One region of the Janthinobacterium sp. KBS0711 genome, then DNA from elsewhere that is predicted to be linked to it. Evidence: predicted binding sites of a transcription regulator. Region 1 holds the regulator's gene; each other region holds the start of a gene.

Region 1 (7,718 bases):
TCGGCGCAGAAGCCGCCGACCGGTTTGAGCTTGGTGATCTTCTGGCCCATGGTCTTGACGATGCGCCAGCCACCGAACAGGGTGCCAAAGCTGATGGCCGTATAGCACGAGATGATGACCCACATCGGCGGCATGGCGTCGGCTGAACTGGAGTAGCCTGCGGCGATCAGCAGCATCCAGATGATGCCGATGGTTTTCTGCGCATCGTTGCCGCCGTGGCCCAGGCTGTAGGCGGCCGCCGAGACCAACTGCAAACGGCGGAACCACTTGTCGACCTTGCGCGGCGTCGAACGCACGAATATCCATGACACGATCAGCATCATGATGGAGCCGAACACGAAGCCCAGTACCGGTGCGATGACGATGAAGGCGACGGTTTTCCACAGGCCGGCCGCGACCAGCGCGCCCGTGCCGGACTTGGCGACAGCGGCGCCCACCAGGCCGCCGATCAGGGCGTGCGAGGACGACGATGGAATGCCGTAGTACCAGGTAAACAAATTCCAGAAGATGGCGCCCATCAGCGCGCCGAAGATCACGTACTGGTCGATCACGGCCGGATCGATGGTGCCCTTGCCCACTGTGGCGGCCACGGTCAGCTGGTGGAACACGAAGATGGCGACGAAGTTGAACGTGGCGGCCATGGCAACCGCGGTCTGCGGTTTCAATACGCCCGTCGAGACCACCGTGGCGATCGCGTTGGCGGCATCGTGGAAGCCGTTCATGAAGTCAAACAGCAGCGCCAGGACGATCAACAGGCCTAGCACGTAGATGCTGATTTGTATGGTCATTATAGTTTCTTTTCTGATTCTGGTTCAGGACAGGCCCAACGCTTACGCGTTTTCGACGATGATGCCTTCGATAATATTGGACACGTCTTCGCAACGGTCGGTCACGGTTTCCAGAATTTCGTAGATCGCTTTCAGCTTGATCAGGTTGCGCACGTCCGGTTCGTCGCGGAACAGCTTGGACATGGCGGCGCGCATCACGTGATCGGCGTCCGATTCCAGGCGATCGATCTCTTCGCAGATGGCGACGATCTTGCGCGAGTTGTCCATGTTGTGCAGCATGGCGACGGCGTCGCGCACTTTTTCGGTACAGGCCAGCACCAGTTCGGCCAGGCGCTTGGCTTCCGGCGTGACGGCCTTCAGGTCGTACAGCGAGACGGTTTGCGCCGCATCTTCCAGCAGGTCGAGGATGTCGTCCTGGCGCGTGATCAGCTGATGGATGTCGTCGCGGTCGATCGGCGTGATGAAGGTCTTGTGCAGCATTTCCACGGTGGCGTAGGTGACTTTGTCCGCCTGTTTCTCGATGCTTTCGATCGCATGCACGCGGTTTTCCAGGTCGTCGAAATTGGTCATCAGGCCGAGCATCTCTTTGGCGCCCTTGACGCACAGTTCCGCGTGCTGGTTAAACAATTCAAAAAACTTGCCCTCAGTGGGCATCAAGCGTCCAAACATGTCATTCTCCGTTAAGCATTGAGTCGTGTTATTTACTACAGAAAGCCGCCCCGTTGTCGGGGGCGGCCAATGGAATATCAGTGCTGCTGTGTTAGTCGCCTTGGTAAAGCGCCAGGCCACCACTGTAATTGCCAAATTTGGTGTACTGCCCCATGAAGGTGAGGCGGATGCTGCCGATTGGACCGTTACGCTGTTTACCGATGATGATCTCGGCCGTTCCCTTGTCCGGCGAGTCGGGGTTATACACCTCGTCGCGGTAAATGAACAGGATCACGTCGGCATCCTGCTCAATAGCGCCCGATTCGCGCAAGTCGGACATGACAGGACGTTTGTTCGGGCGTTGTTCCAGCGAGCGGTTCAGCTGGGACAGCGCGATCACGGGGCAACCGAGTTCTTTCGCCAGGCCTTTCAAGCCCCGCGAAATCTCGGAAATCTCCGTGGCGCGGTTGTCGCCCGGCGTATTGGCCGACATCAGTTGCAAGTAATCGACGATGATCAGGCCCAGCTTGCCGCATTGACGCGACAAGCGGCGCGAGCGGGCGCGCAATTCGATGGAATTGAGCGCCGGCGTTTCATCGATGTACAACTGCGCGTCGTTCATCTTCTGGATCGCATTCGTCAGGCGCGGCCAGTCTTCGTCGTTCAGGCGGCCAGTACGCAAACGGTGCTGGTCGAGCTGCCCGACGGAGCCGAGCATACGCATGGCCAGCTGGGCGCCGCCCATCTCCATCGAGAACACGGCCACGGGCAAGCCGCTGTCGATGGCCACGTTTTCGCCGATGTTGACGGAAAACGCCGTCTTGCCCATCGACGGACGGCCCGCCACGATCACCAAGTCGCCCGGCTGCAGACCCGAGGTCATGCGGTCGAGGTCGATGAAACCGGTGGGCACGCCCGTGATTTCACTCTGGTTGTCACGGCTGTACAGTTCGTCGATGCGCTCGACCACCTGCGTCAGCAGAGGCTGGATGGCGGTCCAGCCCTGGGCGCCGCGCGCACCTTCTTCGGCGATGGCAAAAATCTTCGACTCGGCCTCGTCAAGCATCTGCTTGACTTCCTTGCCTTGCGGGCTGAAGGCCGTGCCGGAGATATCGTCGGCGACGGTGATGAGTTTACGCAGCACGCCGCGGTCGCGCACGATCTCGGCGTAGCGCCGGATGTTCGCGGCCGATGGCGTGTTTTGCGCCATGGCGTTCAGGTAAGCGAGTCCGCCCACATCATCGGCCTTGCCGAGCTGGGTCAGGGTTTCAAAAACAGTAATGACATCGGCTGGCTTGGAAGCGTTAACCATCTTGACGATTTGCTCGAAGATGATGCGATGGTCATAGCGATAGAAATCCTCCGCATGCATGAAGTCGGCGATGCGGTCATACGCGGCATTGTCGCGCAGCAGACCACCGATAACGGATTGTTCTGCTTCGATCGAATGCGGCGGAATACGGAGGGAATCCAGTTGCGGATCAGAGGGGGCGTTCATGGCGCGAATTATACCCGCTTCGGCGTGCTGGCAAAAATAAAGGGCTGAAATTGAGCGAAAAAAAGGCCACAAAAAAGCCGGGCGAACCCGGCTTTTCATAGTGCGGCAATGCTTGCGGGCCAGGCCCGCAGACAATTACGCGTTCGCGTCTGGAACGACAGCGATAACAACTTCCACGACCACGTCGGTGTGCAGAGCAACCGAAACGTTGTGCTCGCCAACGATCTTCAGCGGGCCGGTAGGCATGCGGATTTGTGCTTTTTCAACAGCAAAACCTTGCTTGGTCAGCGCTTCAGCGATGTCGAAGTTGGTGACGGAACCGAACAGACGGCCATCAACACCAGCTTTTTGAGCAACTTGAACGGTCAGGCCGCTCAGTTTTTCGCCCTGGGCTTGCGATGCGGCCAGTTTGGCGGCAGCAGCTTTTTCCAGTTCGGCGCGCTTGACTTCGAATTCAGCCACAGCGGTTGCCGTAGCACGACGTGCCAGGCGTTGCGGGATCAGGAAGTTACGTGCGTAACCGTCTTTGACTTTGACGACTTCGCCGAGGTTACCGACGTTAACAACTTTTTCTAACAGAATGATTTGCATAGTTCTTCTCCAGGAATATCTGACCGATTAAGCGTGGTGCAGATCGGTGTATGGCAGCAGCGCGAGGAAGCGAGCGCGCTTGATTGCGGTGTCAACTTGGCGCTGGTAGTGCGCTTTGGTACCGGTCAGGCGTGCTGGCATGATCTTGCCGTTTTCTTGGACGAAGTCTTTCAGCGTGTCGACGTCTTTGTAGTCGACTTGCTCAACGTGAGCTGCGGTGAAGCGGCAGAACTTCTTGCGTTTGAACAACGGGTTTTGCTGTTTGCGTTTTTCTTTAAGCTTGAGCTTATTTTTGTCGAACTTTTTACCGAATGCCATGTCAGGCTCCTGTATCTAAAATGCGCTAGTCAGAATTGACTGCACTAAAATCAATGATGTGAAACACCAAACTCTTGCTGTTGCGGCTCTTCCTGGCCAGGAAACCCGTGAACTGATACACCCCGCCCAAGCTTGCCTGGCTGAACCGGCCTGAAATTTCGCCAGCGGCTAGCGCGGCAACATCAAACTCGGTCAAACGGGCAATCCCTGCTTCCATCTGCTGCGAACTGTGTTGCAATACTGCATTCACAATCGGCAGCCCTGCCGGGGTATAGCGCAATATTTCGCGCTCGGCAATGATGGCGGTTACTTGTAGCTGGTTCAGCGCACGATCCCGGTCAAGAATTAAGCTGCTGCTGCGGCTGGAGCGGCTGCTGGTGCTTCGGTGCGGTGGCTTTTGGCCGCGTCTTCGCGTTGTACCGATTTCATCATCGGCGAAGGAGCTGTTTCAGCTTTCTTCATTTTAACGGTCAGGTGACGCAACACGGCATCATTGAATTTGAATGCTGTTTCCAACTCGACCAGGGTCTCGTTGTCGCATTCGATGTTCAGGCAGATGTAGTGTGCTTTAGGCAGCTTTTGGATCGAGTAAGCCATTTGACGGCGGCCCCAATCTTCCACGCGGTGAACCGAACCGCCGCGGGTGGTTACGCTGGCTTTGTAGCGTTCGATCATCGCGGGCACTTGCTCGCTTTGGTCCGGATGGACGATAAAGACTATTTCATAATGACGCATGCAAACTCCTTCAGGTCGGATTGATAATCGCCCACCCCGGCGTCAAGACGGGTGTGGGAAGGTCAGCCGAAGATTATAACCGCCTTTTGCAAACGTTTCAATCATTCCTTCCACAAGCGCGCGAAAAGCCCGTGCGCCGCCGCGCTTTGCGCCCATGGGCAAGTATTTCTTGCGAAATTCGCCCAAAACACGGAAATCCCCTTGCATAGTGGACGATACTGTACAAAAATACAGACTGTTCATATAGACAGCATTTTAGTATGCACCCACCGCTCATGATCAAGCTGACAGCACGACAAGAACAAATCCTGAACCTGATCAAGGACGCGATTGAAAACACGGGCTTTCCTCCTACCCGTGCCGAAATCGCCAATGAACTGGGTTTCAAATCGGCCAACGCGGCTGAAGAGCATTTGCAGGCCCTGGCCCGCAAGGGCGCGATCGAGATTTCGCCCGGCACCTCGCGCGGCATCCGCCTGATCGGCGCGGCCGCCGAAGCGCCGCCGTCGAAAGTGCCGGCAGCGCTGCTGATGTCGCTGCCCCTGATCGGCCGGGTGGCGGCAGGCTCGCCCATCCTGGCGCAGGAAAACCTGGAAGCGAGCTACAACGTCGACCCGGCCCTGTTCTCGGCCAAGCCCGACTTCCTGCTGAAAGTGCGCGGCTGGTCCATGCGCGACGCCGGCATCATGGATGGCGACTTGCTGGCCGTGAAAAAGGTCGACAGCGCCAAGAATGGCCAGATCGTCGTCGCCCGCATCGGCGACGAAGTCACCGTCAAGCGCTACAAGAAGACGGGCTCCGTCATCGAACTGCTGCCGGAGAACCCGGACTTCAAGGTGATCACCGTGTCGCCCGAAGACGAGTTTGCGTTGGAAGGCCTCGCCGTCGGACTGATGCGCAGCTGGCATTAAACTGCAGCACGTAAAAAAGGGCCGCGACAGCATGACTGTCGCGGCCCTTTTTACATGGTGCGCGGCTGCTTATGCATCCAGCGCACTGCTGAAATCCTCCAGCAGATCGGCCTCATCTTCGATGCCCACCGACACGCGGATCAGGGATTCGGCGATGCCCATGCTGGCGCGGCGCTCGGCACCCATCTCGTAGAAAATCGTGTGGGCGACGGGAATGACGAGGGTGCGCGTGTCGCCCAGGTTGCTCGCTGGAATAGCCAAATTCAAACGATTGAGGAAATCGAAGCAGTCGATGCCATCCTTCAGCTCAAAGCTGAACAGCGAGCCATAGCTGCGGAACAAGTCCGTCGCCAGCGCGTGCTGCGGGTGCGACGCCAGGCCCGGGTAGTGCACGGCCGCCACTCTCGGGTCGGCGGCAAGCATGGTCGCCAGCGCCAGGGCGTTCGAGCAGGTGCGGTCCATGCGCAAGGCCATGGTTTCCGCGCCGACAGCGATATGGTGCGCCGCTTCCGGCCCCAGCGAAGCGCCGAAGTCGCGCAAGGCCTTGGCGCGGATTTGCGCGATGCCCCACTGGGCGGGCGCCGCCTTTTTATAATTTTCAAAGATGTTCGGATACCGCGTCCAGTCGAACACGCCCGTGTCCGTCAAGCTGCCGCCCAGCGCATTGCCATGGCCGCCGATGGATTTCGTCAAGGCATTGACCACCAGACCCGCGCCCACGGCTTTCGGGCGGAACAGATATGGCGTCGTCATCGTGTTGTCGACGATATACAAAATGCCCTTCTCCCGGCACAAGTCGCCGATCCTTGCCAGGTCGGCGATCTGCGTACGGGGATTGGCGATGGTTTCCACAAACACAATGCGCGTGGCCGGCGTGATGGCGGCCGCCACGTTGGCGACATCGGTGGCGTCGACGAACGACACGGCTATGCCCTGCCCCGTCACCGTTTGCCACAGGCTGTTGGTGTTGCCAAACAAAAAGGCCGACGATACGACATGGTCACCGGCGCGCAACAGCGATTGCACCACGGCGCCGATGGCGCCCATGCCGGTGGCGAAGCACAAAGTCGCCACGCCGTCTTCCATCTTGTTGACCTTGTCTTCCAGCGCGGAGACGGTCGGGTTGCCTTGGCGGCCATAACGGAAGCCCGGCTCCTTGCCCTGGAACACGGACGCGAGCTGGCGCGCATCGGCGTAACCGAAGGCAACGGAAGTATGCACGGGCTTGTGCAGCGAGCCGTGCTCGATGCCCTTGCGGCGGTCGTTATGCAGGATGGTGGTGGTGAAGCCGTAGTTTTTTTTGGTGGTCATGGTGGAAGTTCCAAATACTCGTCTTGCCGCTTAATCCAAGGCAAGTGCTGGGGTCAGACCCAGCGGGTCTGACCCCGAAAAAAAAGCCCGGCAATAGCCGGGCCTAGTATCAAGCCTCGGTAGTAGCGAGGTTCAGGTTCAGCTGGGAACGCGGCGTATCTTCGGGCGCTGCCGCCTTCGGATGGTGGCGCGCATATTCCAGGCGGTCCAGGTATTCCTGCGACACGTCGCCCGTCACGTAGACGCCATCGAAGCACGACGCCTCGAAATTGGTCAGTGCCGGGTTGACGTCGGCGATCGCCTGCTTCAGCGCGCCGATATCCTGGTAGACCAGGTAGTCGGCCGTGATTTCGCGGCACACTTCTTCCGTCGTGCGGCCGTAGGCGATCAGCTCGTCGCGCGTCGGCATGTCGATGCCGTACACGTTCGGGTAGATCACCGGTGGCGCGGCCGAAGCGAAGATGACCTTGGTCGCGCCCGCTTCACGCGCCATCTGTACGATTTCACGGCTGGTGGTGCCGCGCACGATGGAATCGTCGACCAGCAGCACCACTTTATCCTTGAATTCGGACGGGATCGCGTTGAGCTTCTGGCGCACGGATTTCTTGCGCGCCGCCTGGCCCGGCATGATGAAGGTGCGGCCGATGTAGCGGTTCTTGATGAAGCCTTCGCGGTACTCGATGTTCAGCGCCATGGCCAGCTGGATGGCGGCCGGACGCGAGGAATCGGGAATCGGCATGACCACGTCGATATGCACGCCTGGCAACTCGGCGCGGATCTTCTCGGCCAGGTATTCGCCCATTTTCAGGCGCGTGGCGTACACGGAGGCGCCGTCGATGACGGAGTCGGGACGGGCCAGGTAGACGAATTCGAACACGCAAGGGTTCAGGCTGGCATTGTCGGCGCACTGGGCGCTGT
Region 2 (7,718 bases), on a different contig from region 1:
ACGGAGTTGCAGCAACAGCAGCTGTTTGCCGCGTTTTCGCAGGGCGACCAGAGCATCACGCGGCGCTTCGGCGGCACGGGCCTGGGCCTGGCCATCAGCAAGCAGCTGATCCACATGATGGGCGGCGACATCGCCGTCGCCAGCAGCGAAGGCAAGGGCAGCCGCTTCTGGTTCAGCGTGCCGTTCGACATGCTGGCGCAGCCGGCCGAAACGCGGCGCACGCCCACCCTGGGCCAGCTGCGCCTGCTGGTGGCCGACGACAACCGCACCACGCGCGAACTGATCGTCAAGCTGATCGAGGCGTGGGGCTGGCTGGCCGACGAAGTGGACTCCGGCTTTGCCGCCATCGAACTGTACCGCGAACGCCTGGCGCAGCAGCAGCCGTACGACGTGGTGCTGGCCGACTGGCACATGCCCGTGATGGACGGCCTGGCCACGGCCAAGGCCATCCGTCAGGCAGCCAGCGGCCAGCGCCAGCCCATCGTGGTGATGGTCAACGCCTTCGCCCGCAACCACCTGGAGGAAATCTCCAGCGCGGCCGAGGCCGACGTCGTGCTGATGAAGCCGATCACGGGCTCGAGCCTGTTCGATGCCCTGCACCAGGCGCTGATCGCCAAGAACGACGGCGGCGAGCAGCGCATCCTGCACCAGCCGCTGGGCACGGAACTGGCCGGCGTGCATTTCCTGCTGGTGGAAGACAACCATTTGAACCAGGCCGTGGCGCGCGGCATCCTCGAACACATGGGCGCCACCCTCGACGTGGTGGGCGACGGCTTGCAAGCGGTGGAACGGCTGCGCACGGAAGCGCTGCGCTACGACATCGTGCTGATGGACATGCAGATGCCCGTCATGGACGGCTTCAGCGCCACCCACATCATCCGCACGGAACTGCGCTTGAGCCTGCCCGTGATCGCCATGACGGCCGGCGTGCTGGCGTCCGAGCGCGAGCGCTGCATGACGGCCGGCATCAGCGATTTCATCGCCAAGCCCGTGGTGGTGGAAGAGATGATGGAAGTGATCCTGCGCCACCTGCCCAAGCGCCCGCCAGTGCAGACGGCCGGGCCGGCGCCCGTTGCCGACGAGGAAGTGTTTTCCATGGCGCCGCTGATGCGCGTGATGGGACGCGATGCGAAGGGGCGCGGCGTGCTGCGGCGCATGGTGGAAGACGCGCTGAACAAGGGCATGACGCCCGTGCGCGACGCCGAAACAGCGTTGCAGGCGGGCCGCCACAGCGACGTGGCGCGCATCCTGCACAGCGTGCGCGGCTCCGTCGGCACCCTGGGCACGAAACGCCTGATCCGCGCCGCGTTCGCCACCGAGGAAGCCATCGACGCGGGCCGCCTCGACGAGGTGCCGGCGCTGCTGACGCAGACGGGACAGGAGCTGGAGCAGGCGCTGGCGGCGGCGGCCGATTGGTTGTCCAGGCTGAAGGATTAAGCCTGCAACGTAAAACTGGGGTCAGACCCGCCGGGTCTGACCCCAGAACCTGGTCAGCGTCGCCGCTTACGCCGGCACGCCCAGAATCACGCTGGACGCTTTAAATATTGCCGTCACCTTGCTGCCGATCTCAATGCCCAGCTCGGTGCTGCTCTGGTTCGTGATGATGGCGGCGATCGTGCCGCCTCGTGGCAGGTCCAGCACCACTTCCGTATTGACGGCGCCCGTCTGCACGCGCGTCACCAGCCCGGCCAGCTGGTTGCGCGCGGAAAAGCGCGCGCCAGCGCTATCGGCCACGAGGATGATGGACGAGGCCTTGATCAGCGCAAACGCTTCCGCGCCCGGCACCAGGCCCAGGCTGGCGCTGCTGCCTTGCGTGACAATGGCGACGATATGCTGGCCGCCCGGCAATTCCAGGGTGACTTCATCGTTGACGGCGCCTTGTTTCAGTTCGGCCACCTTGCCCAGGAATTGATTGCGTGCCGTGGTTTTCATGGCCATTCTCCGTATGAGTAAAAGATCGTCGGCGATGCCTTCGGCCTGGCTGCCCAGCTGGCGCAGGTAGCGCGCATGCTCGCGCTCGATGATGCGGAAATTGTCGACCAGCTGGCGTCCCCGCTGCGTCAGGCGCGTGCCGCCGCCGCCCTTGCCGCCCGTCAAGCGCTCGACCAGCGGCTCGCCGGCCAGGTTGTTCATCGCGTCGATGGCATCCCAGGCCGCCTTGTAGCTCATCTTCACAAGCTTGGCCGCCTGCGTGATGGAGCCGCATTCGGCGATGGCGCCCAGCAATTCCACCCGACCGGCGCCGCCCAGGTGCTCGCCGCCCACCGTCATCCATACCGAGCCTTGCAGGCCGATTTCCGCTGCCGCCGATTTATCCAATGCGTTCACCCAATGCCATGTGTTCTTCCCTGTTATCGATCTGTCCGTCGCGCAAGTACAGCACATGCTCGCCCAGGATGCGCGCATCTTCCGGGTCATGGGTGATCAGGATCATGGGCACGTCCAGGCGCTGCTGCCACTGGCTCAGTTCCAGCCGCATTTTGACACGCAGGGCCGGATCGAGGGCGGCGAACGGCTCGTCGAGCAGCAGGGCATTCGGTTCGGCCACGAGTGCCCTCGCCAGCGCCACCCTTTGGCGCTGGCCTCCGGACAACTCGTCGGGAAACTGGTGCGCCAGTTCCTGCAAGTGAAACGCGTCGAGCCAATGCTCGACCTTCTGCAATTTTTCGCGCGCGCGGGGATTGAACCAGCCGCGCGCCAGGCCGAAGCCCACGTTCTGGCGCACCGTCAGGTGCGGGAACAGCGCGTAATCCTGGAACAGGTAGGCGACATTGCGCTGCTGCGGCGGCAGATTGATGCCGGCGGCGGAATCGAACAGGGTGCGCCCGTTCAGGCGGATATGGCCCACGTCCGGCGTGAAGAGTCCGGCAATGGCTTTGAGGGTCATGCTCTTGCCGGCGCCGGAGGGGCCATACATGGCGATGCGCTGGCTGCCTGAGGTGCATTGCACCTGCAGGTCGAAGCGGCGTTTGCCGGAACGCAAGGTGGCGCGAATGTCGAGGTCGAGTTGCATAGCGGTCATTTGTGCGCGATGCGCCCGGGCGCCAGGCGGCCAGCCGACAGCAGCACCACGATGCATACGGCAGAGGTGATCAGCACCAGGGTGTTGGCCACGTCGTCCTGGCCCGCCTGCACGGCTTCATACACGGCCACCGACAGGGTCTGCGTCTTGCCGGGGATGCTGCCGGCCACCATCAGCGTGGCGCCGAATTCACCGAGCGCGCGCACAAAGCCCAGCAGCACGCCGGCGAGGATGCCGCGCCAAGCCAGCGGTAACGTAACGCGAAAGAAAATCGCCAGCTCCGAGATGCCCAGCACGCGGGCCGCCTGCTCCAGCTGGCCGTCGACCGCTTCGAAGGCGGCGCGCGCGGGCTTGAAGACGAGGGGAAAGGCGACCACCGTGGAAGCGATCACGGCACCCTGCCAAGTAAAAATGAGGTTGATGCCGAAGTTGTCCTGCAACCAGATGCCCAGGGTGCCGCGCCGGCCCAGCAGCACCAGCAGGTAATAGCCGAGCACGGTGGGCGGCATCACCATCGGCAGGGTCAACAGGGCGTCGAGCAGCTCGCGCCCGGGAAAACGCGTGCGCGCCAGCAAATAGCCCGTACCGATGCCGAGCAGCAAATTGAGCGCCGTGGCCCAGGCCGCCACTTTCAGCGACAGGGCCAGCGCGGTCCAGGCGATATCCATGCGGGCGCGGTGGCGTTAGGGTTTCTTGAAACCGTATTTGGCCAGGATGGCTTGCGCCGGCGCCGTCTGCAGGTAGCTGACGAAGCGCTTCGCTTCGGCCGCATTGCCGCTGCCCTTGATGACGGCGATCGGGTACAGCACGGGCGCGTCCAGCGGCACGTCCAGCACCACGTTGACCTTGTCTTTCATGATGGCCGCGTCGGTGGCGTAGACAAAGCCCGCATCGACTTCACCGCGCGCCACGTAGTCGAGCGACTGGCGCACGTTCTGCGTGCCGATGGCTTTCCCTTGCACGGCGTCCCACAGCTTTGCCTTCCTCAGCGCGCCTTCGGAGTAACGGCCGACGGGCACGCTGGCCGGGTTGGCGATGGCCACGCGGGTCACGCCCTTGTGGGTCAGATCCGCCAGGCTCTTGATGCCCAGCTTGCTATCGTGCGGCACGATCAGCACCAGGCTGTTGCCGACGAAGTCCATGCGGTCGGCCGGCAATACCAGGCCCTGCTTTTGCGCCGCATCCATGGTTTCCTGGTCGGCAGAGGCAAACACGTCGACGGGCGCGCCCTTGACGATCTGCTGCAGCAGCACGCCCGAGGCGGCAAAGTTCAGGGACACCTTGCTGCCCGGATACTGCGCCTCGTAGCTTTGCGCCGCATCCTTGAACGCGTTCGTCAGGCTGGCAGCGGCCGACACCACCACTTCGCCGGCAAGGGCGGAGGTGGCGGCGGTGGCGAGCAGAGCGGCACCAAGCAGGCGGGCGAGGGAGGTGAGGCGCATGATCGTATCCTTGATGAGCTGAAGAACAAGAACCGTAATATACACCGATATATAGCGTTATGCCATTGCGCAGATCAAGCCGGTACCAGGCCGATTCCCTGATATACTGTATATAAACACAGTATATCGAGGTGAGCCATGGAATTGACGGACAAGCTGGAAATCCTGGCCGATGCGGCCAAGTACGATGCGTCCTGTGCCAGCAGCGGCGCACCGAAGCGCGATTCCATCGGCAAGGACGGTTTTGGCGCCACCTCGGGCATGGGCATTTGCCACAGCTACACGCCGGACGGGCGCTGCGTCTCGCTGCTGAAGGTGCTGCTGACCAATTACTGCCTGTACGATTGCCAGTACTGCGTCAACCGCCGTACCTCGAACGTGCCGCGCGCCCGCTTTACGGTGGCCGAAGTGGTGAAATTGACCAGCGACTTTTACCTGCGCAACTACATCGACGGCCTGTTCCTCAGTTCCGGCATCATCCAGTCGGCCGACTACACGATGGAACAATTGGTGCAGGTGGCGCGCGAGTTGCGCGAGGTACACCAGTTCCGCGGCTACATCCATTTGAAAACCATTCCCGACGCCGATCCGGCCCTGATCGCGCAGGCGGGCCGCTATGCCGACCGCCTCAGCGTCAATATCGAATTGCCGACACAGGACAGCGTGCAAAAGCTGGCGCCGGAAAAGAGCGTGCATACGATCAAGCTGGCGATGGGTTCCATTCGCCGCAAGCTCGACGAGAAGGCGGAAGAACCGCGCTCGCCGCGTTTCGCGCCCGCCGGGCAAAGCACGCAGATGATCGTCGGCGCCGACGCCAGCGACGACCAGCAGATCCTTTCCACGGCCGAGACCTTGTACGGCAGTTATAAACTCAAGCGCGTGTACTACTCGGCCTTCAGCCCGATCCCCGACAGCCCGAAAAGCGTGCCGCTGGCGCCGCCGCCCATGCTGCGAGAACACCGGCTGTACCAGGCCGATTTCCTGCTGCGCAGCTATGGTTTCCAGGCCAGCGAACTGCTGCCGGCCACGGGCGGCAACCTGGCGCTCGATATCGACCCGAAACTGGCGTGGGCGCTGGCGCACCGCGAACATTTTCCGCTGGACTTGAACCGCGCGGCGCAGCACATGATCGCTCGCGTGCCCGGCATCGGCCTGCGCAATGCCCAGCGCATCGTCGACCTGCGAAGGCTGCGGCAGGTGCGCTATGCCGACCTGTCGCGCCTGCGCTGCAGCATGAAGAAAATCGCGCCGTTCATCATCACGGCCGACTACTTTCCCGCGCGCGACACCACCGCCTCGGAACACCTGCGCCGGGCCATGGCGGAGGCGCCTCAGCAGATGAATCTGTGGCCGGAGCTGCAGGCCGCATGAGTACGGTGGCGCGGCTGGCGCAGTCGTTCGATGAGTGGCGCGCGGCAGCACGCGAACTGATCGCGCTTGGCGTGCCACCTGCCGACGTTGCCTGGCAGTCGCAGCCCGGTGAGGGCGACCTGTTTTCCGCCACGCCGGATGCCACTGATACCGGCGCGCCACGGCTGCGCCTGCCCCGTCCCCTGGTGGAATTGCTGGAAAGCGCCGCCTGCTTCAACGCGCCTGACCGCTGGGCCTTTTTGTACCAGGTGCTGTGGCGCTGGCAGCTGGGCCAGCACGACGTGATGTCGCCCGCCGACGCGGACGGCGCGCGCCTGCACGCCATGGTCAAGGCCGTGCACCGCGAGGAGCACGACATGCATGCGTATGTGCGCTTTCGCGAGCGACCGGAATGCGAGGGCGCGCCCCGTTTTGTTGCCTGGTTCGAACCCGTGCACGAGGTGCTGCCGCAAGTGGCGCGCCACTTTGCCCGCCGCATGGGAGCTACCAGCTGGATGATCGCCACGCCCGCCGCCAGCATGCTGTGGGATGGCACGACCTTGCATGCAGGACCGGCCCTGCTGAGCGGCGCGGCCGATATCGACGATGCGGGCGAAGCGCTATGGCTGACCTACTACCGCAGCATCTTCAACCCCGCGCGCGTGAATGCCGATTTGCTGCACAGTCATATCCCCTCGCGTTTCTGGAAAAATCTGCCGGAAGGCGCCATCGTGCCCGCCATGCTCAGCGGCGCCGCCAACGGCGAACGGCGCACGGGCCAGACGGCCAGCGTGGGCCAGCGCAGCGGCGCCACCACGATCCCGATTGCCGCCGAGCGCGCCCAGCCCACGCGCGAGGTAGCGACCAGCCTGGACCAGTGCCGCCGCTGCGAACTGTGGCAACACGCCACGCAAGCCGTGCCGGGCATTGGCCCGGCACAGGCGCGCATCATGCTCGTGGGCGAGCAGCCGGGCGACCAGGAAGACCTGGAGGGCTTGCCGTTTGTGGGCCCGGCCGGTGCGCTGCTCGAGCAAGCCATGCAGGAAGCGGGCATGGCGCGCGACAGCATCTACCTGACCAACGCCGTCAAACATTTCAAGTGGGAACCACGCGGCAAGCGCCGCCTGCACAAGACGCCCGCGCAGCGCGAAATCCTCGCCTGCCATGGCTGGCTGGAAGAAGAGATCGAGCGTGTCCAGCCGCAGGTGATCGTGGCGCTGGGCAGCACAGCCTTGAAGTCCATCCTGCAGGACGGTGCGGTGAGCATGACACCGCTGATCGGCACGACTATCGAGCATGCGGGACGCTCGGTGGTAACCGTGTATCACCCGGCATACGTGCTGCGCGCGCCTGATGAGGGGAGTCGGCGGCAGGCTTACGCGGTGATCGTGGACGGCCTGCGGCAGGCACTGCTGTTGGGGCCTAGGGCAGGGTAGCCATCACAACGTCGTCGCCGGCACATCCTGCCCCTCATCGCGCCGCGCATAGCGTTGCGCGATCACGGCGCAGATCATCAGCTGAATCTGGTGGAACAGCATCAGCGGCAAGATCACCATGCCCAGCGAACGGGTGGAAAACAGCACCTTGGCCATCGGCACGCCACTGGCCAGGCTTTTCTTCGAGGCACAAAAGACGATGGCGATTTCATCTTCCTTGTTGAAGCCCAGGCGGCGGCTGACAAAGGTGGAGATGCCCAGCACCAGCGCCAGCAGCAACAGGCTGATCAGGCCCAGGGCGACCAGGGTTTCTACCGAGATCGTATGCCACAGGCCTTCGCTGACGGCTTCGCTGAAGGCCGTGTAGACCACCAGCAAGATCGAACCCTGGTCGACATACTTCAAGGTAGCTTTATGGCGGTCGACCCAGCGGCCGATCCAGCGGCGCAGGAACTGGCCGGCCAGGAA
Region 3 (7,718 bases), on a different contig from region 1:
TGCCGTGTTCTTCGATCCAGGCGCGGCGTCCGGCCGCTTCGCCCTTGCCCATCAACATATTGAAGCGCGAGGCCGAGGCCATGTGGTCGACTTCACCGAGCGTCACGGGCAGCAAACGGCGCGTGTCCGGGTTCATCGTCGTTTCCCACAGCTGTTCGGCGTTCATCTCGCCCAGGCCCTTGAAGCGCGAGATCGACCAGGCGCCCTGTTTCACGCCTTCCTTGCGCAGCTTGTCCTCGATGGCCACCAGTTCGCCGTCGTCGAGCGCATAGATTTTCTGCATCGGCTTCTTGCCGCGCGCGGGCGCGTCGACCCGGTACAAAGGCGGGCGGGCGATGCAGATGTGGCCCTTGTTGATCAGGACGGGGAAGTGCTTGAAGAACAAGGTCAGCAGCAGTACCTGGATGTGCGAGCCGTCCACGTCCGCGTCGGACAGGATGCAGATCTTGCCGTAGCGCAGGCCGGACAGATCGGGTGTATCGCCCACGCTGTGCGGATCGACGCCGATGGCGACCGCAATATCGTGGATCTCGTTATTGGCGAACAGGCGGTCGCGGTCCGTTTCCCACGAGTTCAAGACCTTGCCGCGCAGGGGCAAAATCGCCTGGAATTCCTTGTCGCGGCCCATCTTGGCCGAACCGCCCGCCGAGTCCCCCTCGACGAGGAACAGTTCATTGCGCGCGATGTCCGACGATTCGCAGTCGGTCAGCTTGCCGGGCAGGACGGCGACGCCCGAGGATTTTTTCTTTTCCACTTTTTGCAGCGAACGCTGGCGCGACTGCGCCTGCTTGATCACGAGTTCGGCCAGCTTCTTGCCGTAGTCGACGTGCTGGTTCAGCCACAGTTCCAGCGGCGGCTTGGTGAAGGTTGAGACGAGGCGCACGGCGTCGCGCGAGTTCAGGCGTTCCTTGATCTGGCCCTGGAATTGCGGGTCCAGCACCTTGGCCGACAACACGAACGAGGCGCGCGCGAACACGTCTTCCGGCAGCAGCTTCACGCCTTTCGGCAGCAGCGAGTGCATCTCGACGAAGTTTTTCACGGCGCCGAACAGGCCGTCGCGCAAGCCCGATTCGTGCGTGCCGCCATTCGAGGTGGGGATCAGGTTGACGTACGATTCGCGCACGATGGCGCCTTCTTCCGTCCACGCCACCACCCAGGCCGCGCCTTCGCCTTCGGCAAAGCCTTCCGAGTCCGGGCCCGCGTACTGCGCGCCTTCGAACAAGGGGATCAGGGTTTCGCCATTCGATACCTGCGCCAGCGTTTCGGTCAGGTAGCCGCGCAAGCCTTCCGCATACTGCCAAGTTTGCGTGTCGCCCGTTTTCGCGTTGGTCAAGGTGACGGTGACGCCCGGCAGCAGCACGGCTTTCGAGCGCAGCAGGCGCTGCAGCTCCGTTTGCGAGATGTTGGGCGAATCAAAGTATTTTGCATCGGGCCAGGCCGTGACGCGCGTGCCCGATTTTTTGCCGTCGCGCGGGGCGGGGCGGGAATTCAATGGCTCGATCACGTCGCCATTCGCAAACACCATGTGGTGCAGGCCGTTGCCGTCGCTTTCCTTGCGCCAGACGGTGATTTCCAGGCGCGTCGACAGCGCATTGGTGACGGACACGCCGACGCCGTGCAGACCGCCCGAGAACGCATAGGCGCCGCCCGAACCCTTGTCGAACTTGCCGCCCGCGTGCAGCCGTGTAAACACGATTTCCACTGTCGGCACACCTTCTTCCGGGTGCAGGCCGACGGGAATGCCGCGGCCATTGTCTTCCACGGTAATGCTGCCATCCGTGTTTTGCGTGACGGCGATATGCGTGCAATGACCGCCCAGCGCCTCGTCGGAGGCATTGTCGATCACTTCCTGAATGATGTGCAGCGGATTTTCAGTGCGGGTGTACATCCCCGGGCGCTGCTTGACGGGTTCCAGTCCTTTCAGGACACGGATGGATGATTCGCTGTAGTCGGATGCTGGTTTTTTAGTGGCCATACGTGTTCAAGCTAAGTAAAGACAGTGGTTGGAACGCCAGGCCAGGGCACTGCGGGCGCAATGACAGCGGCGGCGATAACTGTATAAATATACAGTATATCCCGTCCAGCGTCACTGGGGGAGGGCAGTGCGGCAGGCTTGGCGTCCTTGTGCGGACGCTCGCGCATTCTATCTTGATCGGCGGGCAATAGCGCTACTCCAAGGCAACAACAGTGCGCCGCGCGCGTGGTTTTGCGCCAATTGTGATGGATTTTATGCGGTAAAGCCGCCGTTTTTACATCTTGTTTACAGCCGCCTCCCCAGTCTTTACGAATTTTTTAGACCCTTTTGGCTAATCTGCTCACTATCAAAACAAACCTGTGTGAGGGTGGGAATGGATCTCGTGTATCTCGGCTTGATTGCCGTGTTTTTCGTCCTGGCGGCCGGCTTTGCCGTCGCCTGCGACAAATTAGGGAGCGTCAAATGAATGCGTTTTATGTGCTGGGTGCCGTCGTCTCGGCTGGCCTGCTCGTGTACCTGCTGGTAGCGCTGCTGAAGGCGGAGGAACTGTGATGACGACGCAATCGATACTCTTATTGGTGGCCTTCCTGGCCGTGCTGCTGGCCGCCGGCTATCCGCTGGGCCTGTACATGGCCAAGGTGGCCGGCGATGCGCCCGTGCGCGGCCTTGGCTGGCTGCAAAAGCTGGAAAACCTGCTGTACCGCTGGTCCGGCCTGCCCGCCGACAAGGCCATGGGCTGGAAAAGCTATGCCATCGCCCTGATCGTCTTCAACACCGTGGGCGCCGTCTTCGTCTACGGCCTGCAGCGCCTGCAGGGCTTCCTGCCCTTGAATCCCCAGGGACTTGGCGCCGTCAGCCCCGATTCCTCGTTCAATACCACCGTCAGCTTCGTCGCCAACACCAACTGGCAGGGCTACGGCGGCGAACAGACCATGAGCTACCTGACCCAGATGCTGGGCATGGCATGCCAGAACTTCTTTTCGGCGGCCACCGGCATCGCCGTGATTTTCGCGCTGGTGCGCGGCTTCGCCTCGCGCTCGGGCAAATCGATCGGCAATTTCTGGGTCGACCTGGTGCGCTCGACCCTGTACATCCTGCTGCCGCTGTCGCTGGCCCTGTCCGTCGTCTTCATGGGCGAAGGCATGATCCAGAATTTTTCCGCCTACAAGGAAGTGACCCTGCTCGACCACGTGGCCTATGAAACGCCGAAAATGACGGCAGACGGCCAGCCCGTGCTGGATGCGGCCGGCAAGCCCGTGATGGAAGCGCAAGTGGCGACGACGCAGACGATCGCCATGGGCCCTGTCGCATCGCAGGAATCGATCAAGCTGCTGGGCACGAATGGCGGCGGCTTCTTCAACGCCAATTCCTCGCACCCGTATGAAAACCCCACCGTGCTGTCGAACTTCCTGCAGATGCTGGCCATCTTCCTCATTCCCGCCGGCCTGTGCTTCACCTTCGGCAGCATGGTGGGCGACATGCGCCAGGGTTGGGCCGTGCTGGCCGCCATGACCCTGATCTTTGTCGTCATGACGGCCGGCGTGATGAGCGCCGAGCAGCAAGCCAATCCGGCCCTGCAAACGCTGGGCGTGGACCAGCAGGCCAGCAGCCTGCAATCGGGCGGCAACATGGAAGGCAAGGAAACGCGTTTCGGCATCAGCTCCTCGACCCTGTTCGCGGCGGTGACGACGGCTGCGTCGTGCGGCGCCGTCAACTCCATGCACGACTCCTACATGCCACTGGGCGGCATGGTGCCGCTGCTGCTGATGCAGTTCGGCGAAGTGATTTTCGGCGGCGTGGGCACGGGCCTGTACGGCATGCTGATGTTCGCCATCCTGGCCGTCTTCATCGCCGGCCTGATGATCGGCCGCACGCCTGAATACCTGGGCAAGAAAATCCAGGCCTATGAAATGAAGATGGTCTCGCTGGCCATCCTGATCACGCCAGCCCTGGTGCTGACGGGCACGGCGATCGCCGTGATGGTTGAACCGGGCACGGTGGGCGTGGCCAACCCGGGCGCGCATGGTTTCTCGGAAATCCTGTACGCCTTCACGTCGGCCGCCAACAACAACGGCAGCGCGTTTGCCGGCCTGTCCGCCAACACGCCGTTCTACAACGTGATGCTGGCGATCGCCATGTGGTTCGGCCGCTTCGGTGTGATCGTACCCGTGCTGGCGGTGGCCGGTTCGCTGGCGGCCAAGCAGCGCCTGTCGGCCAATGCCGGCACCATGCCCACGCACGGCCCCATGTTCATCGGCTTGCTGATCGGCGTCGTCATCCTCGTCGGCGTGCTCAATTACGTTCCCGCGCTGGCCCTGGGCCCGATCGTCGAACACCTGCAACTTTTCATCAAATAAGAGGCTACCATGTCACGCACAAGCCTGACTTTGTTCGATTCCGCACTGATCGGCCCCGCCGTCGTCGATGCGTTCAAAAAACTCGACCCCCGCACGCAGTGGCGCAGCCCCGTGATGTTCGTCGTCTACGTGGGCAGCATCATCACGACCCTGCTGGCGACCCAGGCCGGGATCAGCGGCGGCCAGGGTGAAGCGCCATTCGGCTTCATCGTTGCCGTCGCCGTGTGGCTGTGGTTTACCGTGCTGTTCGCGAACTTCGCCGAAGCGCTGGCCGAAGGCCGCAGCAAGGCGCAGGCGGCCTCGCTGCGCGCCCTGAAGCAAACGGTGATGGCAAAGAAAATGCAAACGCCGAAATACGGCACTTCCTGGCTGCCCACGCCGGCCACCGACCTGCGCAAGGGCATGACGGTGCTGGTCGAAGCGGGCGACGTGATTCCCGCCGACGGCGAAGTGACGGCCGGCGTGGCTTCCGTCGATGAAAGCGCCATCACGGGCGAATCGGCGCCCGTCATCCGCGAATCGGGTGGCGACTTTTCCGCCGTCACGGGCGGCACCCGCGTGCTGTCGGACTGGCTGCTGGTGCGCGTCTCCGTCAACCCCGGCGAAGCCTTCATCGACCGCATGATCGCCATGGTCGAAGGCGCCAAGCGCCAGAAGACGCCGAACGAGATCGCCCTGACGATTTTACTGGTGGCCCTGTCGATCGTCTTCCTGATCGTCACCGTGACCCTGTTGCCGTATTCGCTGTTTTCCGTGGCGGCGGCCGGCACTGGCACGCCCGTGACGATCACGGTGCTGATCGCGCTGCTCGTGTGCCTGATTCCAACCACCATCGGCGGTCTGTTGTCCGCCATCGGCGTGGCCGGCATGAGCCGCATGATGCAGGCCAATGTGATCGCCACGTCGGGTCGCGCCGTGGAAGCGGCCGGCGACGTGGACGTGCTGCTGCTCGATAAAACGGGCACCATCACACTGGGCAACCGCCAGGCGTCGAGCTTTGTACCTGCGCCCGGCGTGACGGAGCAGCAGCTGGCCGATGCGGCGCAGCTGGCCTCCCTGGCCGATGAAACGCCGGAAGGGCGTAGCATCGTCGTGCTGGCCAAGCAGAAGTTCAATATCCGCGAACGCGAAATGGCCAGCCTGCACGCCACCTTCGTGCCTTTCACGGCGCAAACGCGCATGAGCGGCGTGGATATCCCGGGCGAGCAGCAGGTGCGCCAGTTGCGCAAGGGCGCGGCCGATTCCATGAAAAAGTACGTGGAAGCGCTGGGCCAGCCGTATCCGGCCGAGGTGGGGCGCGCCGTCGACGATATCGCGCGCCGCGGCAGCACGCCGCTGGTGGTGGTCGACGACGGCCGCGTGATGGGCGCCGTGGAGCTGAAGGATATCGTCAAGGGCGGCATCAAGGAACGCTTCGCGGAATTGCGCCGCATGGGCATCAAGACCGTCATGATCACGGGCGACAACAAGCTGACGGCCGCCGCCATTGCGGCCGAAGCGGGCGTGGACGATTTCCTCGCCGAGGCGACGCCGGAAGACAAGCTGAAACTGATCCGCAGCTACCAGGCCGAAGGCCGCCTGGTGGCGATGACGGGCGACGGCACCAACGACGCCCCGGCGCTGGCGCAGGCCGACGTGGCCGTGGCCATGAACTCGGGCACGCAGGCGGCAAAGGAGGCGGGCAATATGGTCGACCTCGATTCGAACCCGACCAAGCTGCTGGAAATCGTTGAAATCGGCAAGCAGATGCTGATGACGCGCGGTTCGCTGACGACGTTCTCGATTTCGAACGACATCGCCAAATACTTCGCCATCATCCCGGCCGCCTTCGTGGGCACTTATCCGCAACTGAAGGCGCTGGACATCATGCATTTGGCCAGCCCCGCGTCGGCCATCATGTCGGCCGTGATCTTCAATGCGCTGATCATCGTCGTGCTCATTCCGCTGGCGCTCAAAGGCGTGCAATACCGGGCCATCGGCGCAGCCAGCCTGTTGCGCCGCAACCTGCTGATCTATGGCCTGGGCGGCATCGTCCTGCCCTTCATCGGCATCAAGCTGATCGACATGCTGCTGTCCGCACTCAATTTAGTCTAAAGGAACCATCATGAGCACCATCGTACGTCCTGCCCTGGTCCTGTTTGCCGCGCTGACCGTGATCTGCGGCGTCGTCTATCCATTCGCCACGGCCGGCATCGGGCAGCTGGCTTTCAGCGATGAAGTCAACGGCAGCATCGTCGAGCGTGGCGGAAAACCCGTCGGCTCGACCCTGATCGGCCAGTCCTTCACGTCGCCCAAGTACTTCTGGGGCCGTCCATCGGCGACCGCGCCGATGGCGAACAACGGCGCAGGTTCGGGCGGCTCGAACCAGGGGCCGACCAATCCGGCCCTGGTGGACGCCGTCAAGGCGCGCATCGCGGCCCTGAAGGAAGCCGACCCGGGTAATCGCAATCCGATTCCCGTCGACCTGGTGACGGCGTCGGGCAGCGGCCTGGATCCGGAAATCAGCCTGGCGGGCGCTCTGTACCAGGCGCCGCGCGTGGCCCGCGTGCGCGCCATGCCGCTGGCGCAGGTGGAAAACGCCATCGCCAAGGTGCAGAAAACCGCATATATCGGCTTTTTCGGCGAACCGCGCGTCAATGTGCTGGAACTGAATCTGGCGCTCGATGCGATGGCGAAGTAAGCTGGCGAAGAACCGTAGGTCGGCGTAGGTCGGCTTAGCGCAGCGTAAGCCGACACCACCACCAGCCAGGCCACCAATGTCGTCGGATTACGCGCAAGCGCTAATCCGACCTACGTGCTTACGTCGCCGCTTGACGCCACAGCAAAATAACAAGATAGCATTACGCAAGAAGATTAAAATACAACATGCTCCCCAACGACAGCCAACGCCCCGACCCTGATGCCCTGCTGGCGCAAGTGCAGGCACAGGAAAAGAAAGCCGCGCGCGGCCGGCTGCGCATCTATTTTGGCGCCTCGGCCGGCGTCGGCAAGACCTATGCGATGCTGGCCGCCGCGCGCAAGCTGCTGGCCGATGGCCAGGATTTGCTGGTGGGCGTGGTGGAGACGCATGGGCGCCAGGATACGGCGGCCCAGCTGGACGGTTTGCCTGTGCTGCCCCTGAAGGCCATCGAGTACCGGGGCAAGACCCTGTACGAGTTCGACCTTGACGAAGCGCTGCGCCGCGCGCCGCCGCTGATACTGATGGATGAACTGGCCCATTCGAACGTGGCCGGTTCGCGCCATCCGAAACGCTGGCAGGATGTCGAGGAATTGCTGGCGGCCGGCATCGACGTGCTGTCCACCGTGAACGTGCAGCACCTGGAAAGCCTGAACGACGTGGTGGGCGGGATCACGGGCGTGCGCGTGGCCGAGACCTTGCCAGACAC

The links. The regulator LexA, encoded in region 1, represses DNA repair genes until DNA is damaged. The targets are predictions, from matches to a motif close to ACTGTATNNNNATACAGT.
Region 2: VM94_RS00890 (putative DNA modification/repair radical SAM protein) is a predicted target of LexA. The motif match lies at 4,570-4,587, and genes of this name have one in related genera.
Region 3: VM94_RS15840 (DNA topoisomerase IV subunit B) is a predicted target of LexA. The motif match lies at 2,054-2,071, and genes of this name have one in related genera.

The regions. Positions count from the first base shown of each region.
Region 1 covers NZ_LBCO01000035.1:234,919-242,636, forward strand. Annotated here, with positions in the region: gene VM94_RS24205 (inorganic phosphate transporter) at 1-791, opposite strand, end outside; gene VM94_RS24210 (DUF47 domain-containing protein) at 831-1,457, opposite strand; gene VM94_RS24215 (replicative DNA helicase) at 1,549-2,934, opposite strand; gene rplI (50S ribosomal protein L9) at 3,070-3,525, opposite strand; gene rpsR (30S ribosomal protein S18) at 3,553-3,843, opposite strand; gene priB (primosomal replication protein N) at 3,869-4,168, opposite strand; gene rpsF (30S ribosomal protein S6) at 4,189-4,578, opposite strand; gene VM94_RS29260 (hypothetical protein) at 4,621-4,821, opposite strand; gene lexA (transcriptional repressor LexA) at 4,854-5,489, shown strand; gene VM94_RS24245 (cystathionine gamma-synthase family protein) at 5,559-6,800, opposite strand; gene purF (amidophosphoribosyltransferase) at 6,910-7,718, opposite strand, start outside.
Region 2 covers NZ_LBCO01000004.1:67,052-74,769, forward strand. Annotated here, with positions in the region: gene VM94_RS00865 (response regulator) at 1-1,437, shown strand, start outside; gene VM94_RS00870 (TOBE domain-containing protein) at 1,504-2,271, opposite strand; gene VM94_RS00875 (sulfate/molybdate ABC transporter ATP-binding protein) at 2,312-3,013, opposite strand; gene modB (molybdate ABC transporter permease subunit) at 3,019-3,690, opposite strand; gene modA (molybdate ABC transporter substrate-binding protein) at 3,706-4,464, opposite strand; gene VM94_RS00890 (putative DNA modification/repair radical SAM protein) at 4,603-5,835, shown strand; gene VM94_RS00895 (UdgX family uracil-DNA binding protein) at 5,832-7,250, shown strand; gene VM94_RS00900 (bile acid:sodium symporter family protein) at 7,254-7,718, opposite strand, start outside.
Region 3 covers NZ_LBCO01000024.1:707,938-715,655, reverse strand. Annotated here, with positions in the region: gene VM94_RS15840 (DNA topoisomerase IV subunit B) at 1-1,975, opposite strand, end outside; gene kdpF (K(+)-transporting ATPase subunit F) at 2,438-2,527, shown strand; gene kdpA (potassium-transporting ATPase subunit KdpA) at 2,527-4,332, shown strand; gene kdpB (potassium-transporting ATPase subunit KdpB) at 4,342-6,426, shown strand; gene kdpC (potassium-transporting ATPase subunit KdpC) at 6,437-7,012, shown strand; gene VM94_RS15815 (DUF4118 domain-containing protein) at 7,198-7,718, shown strand, end outside.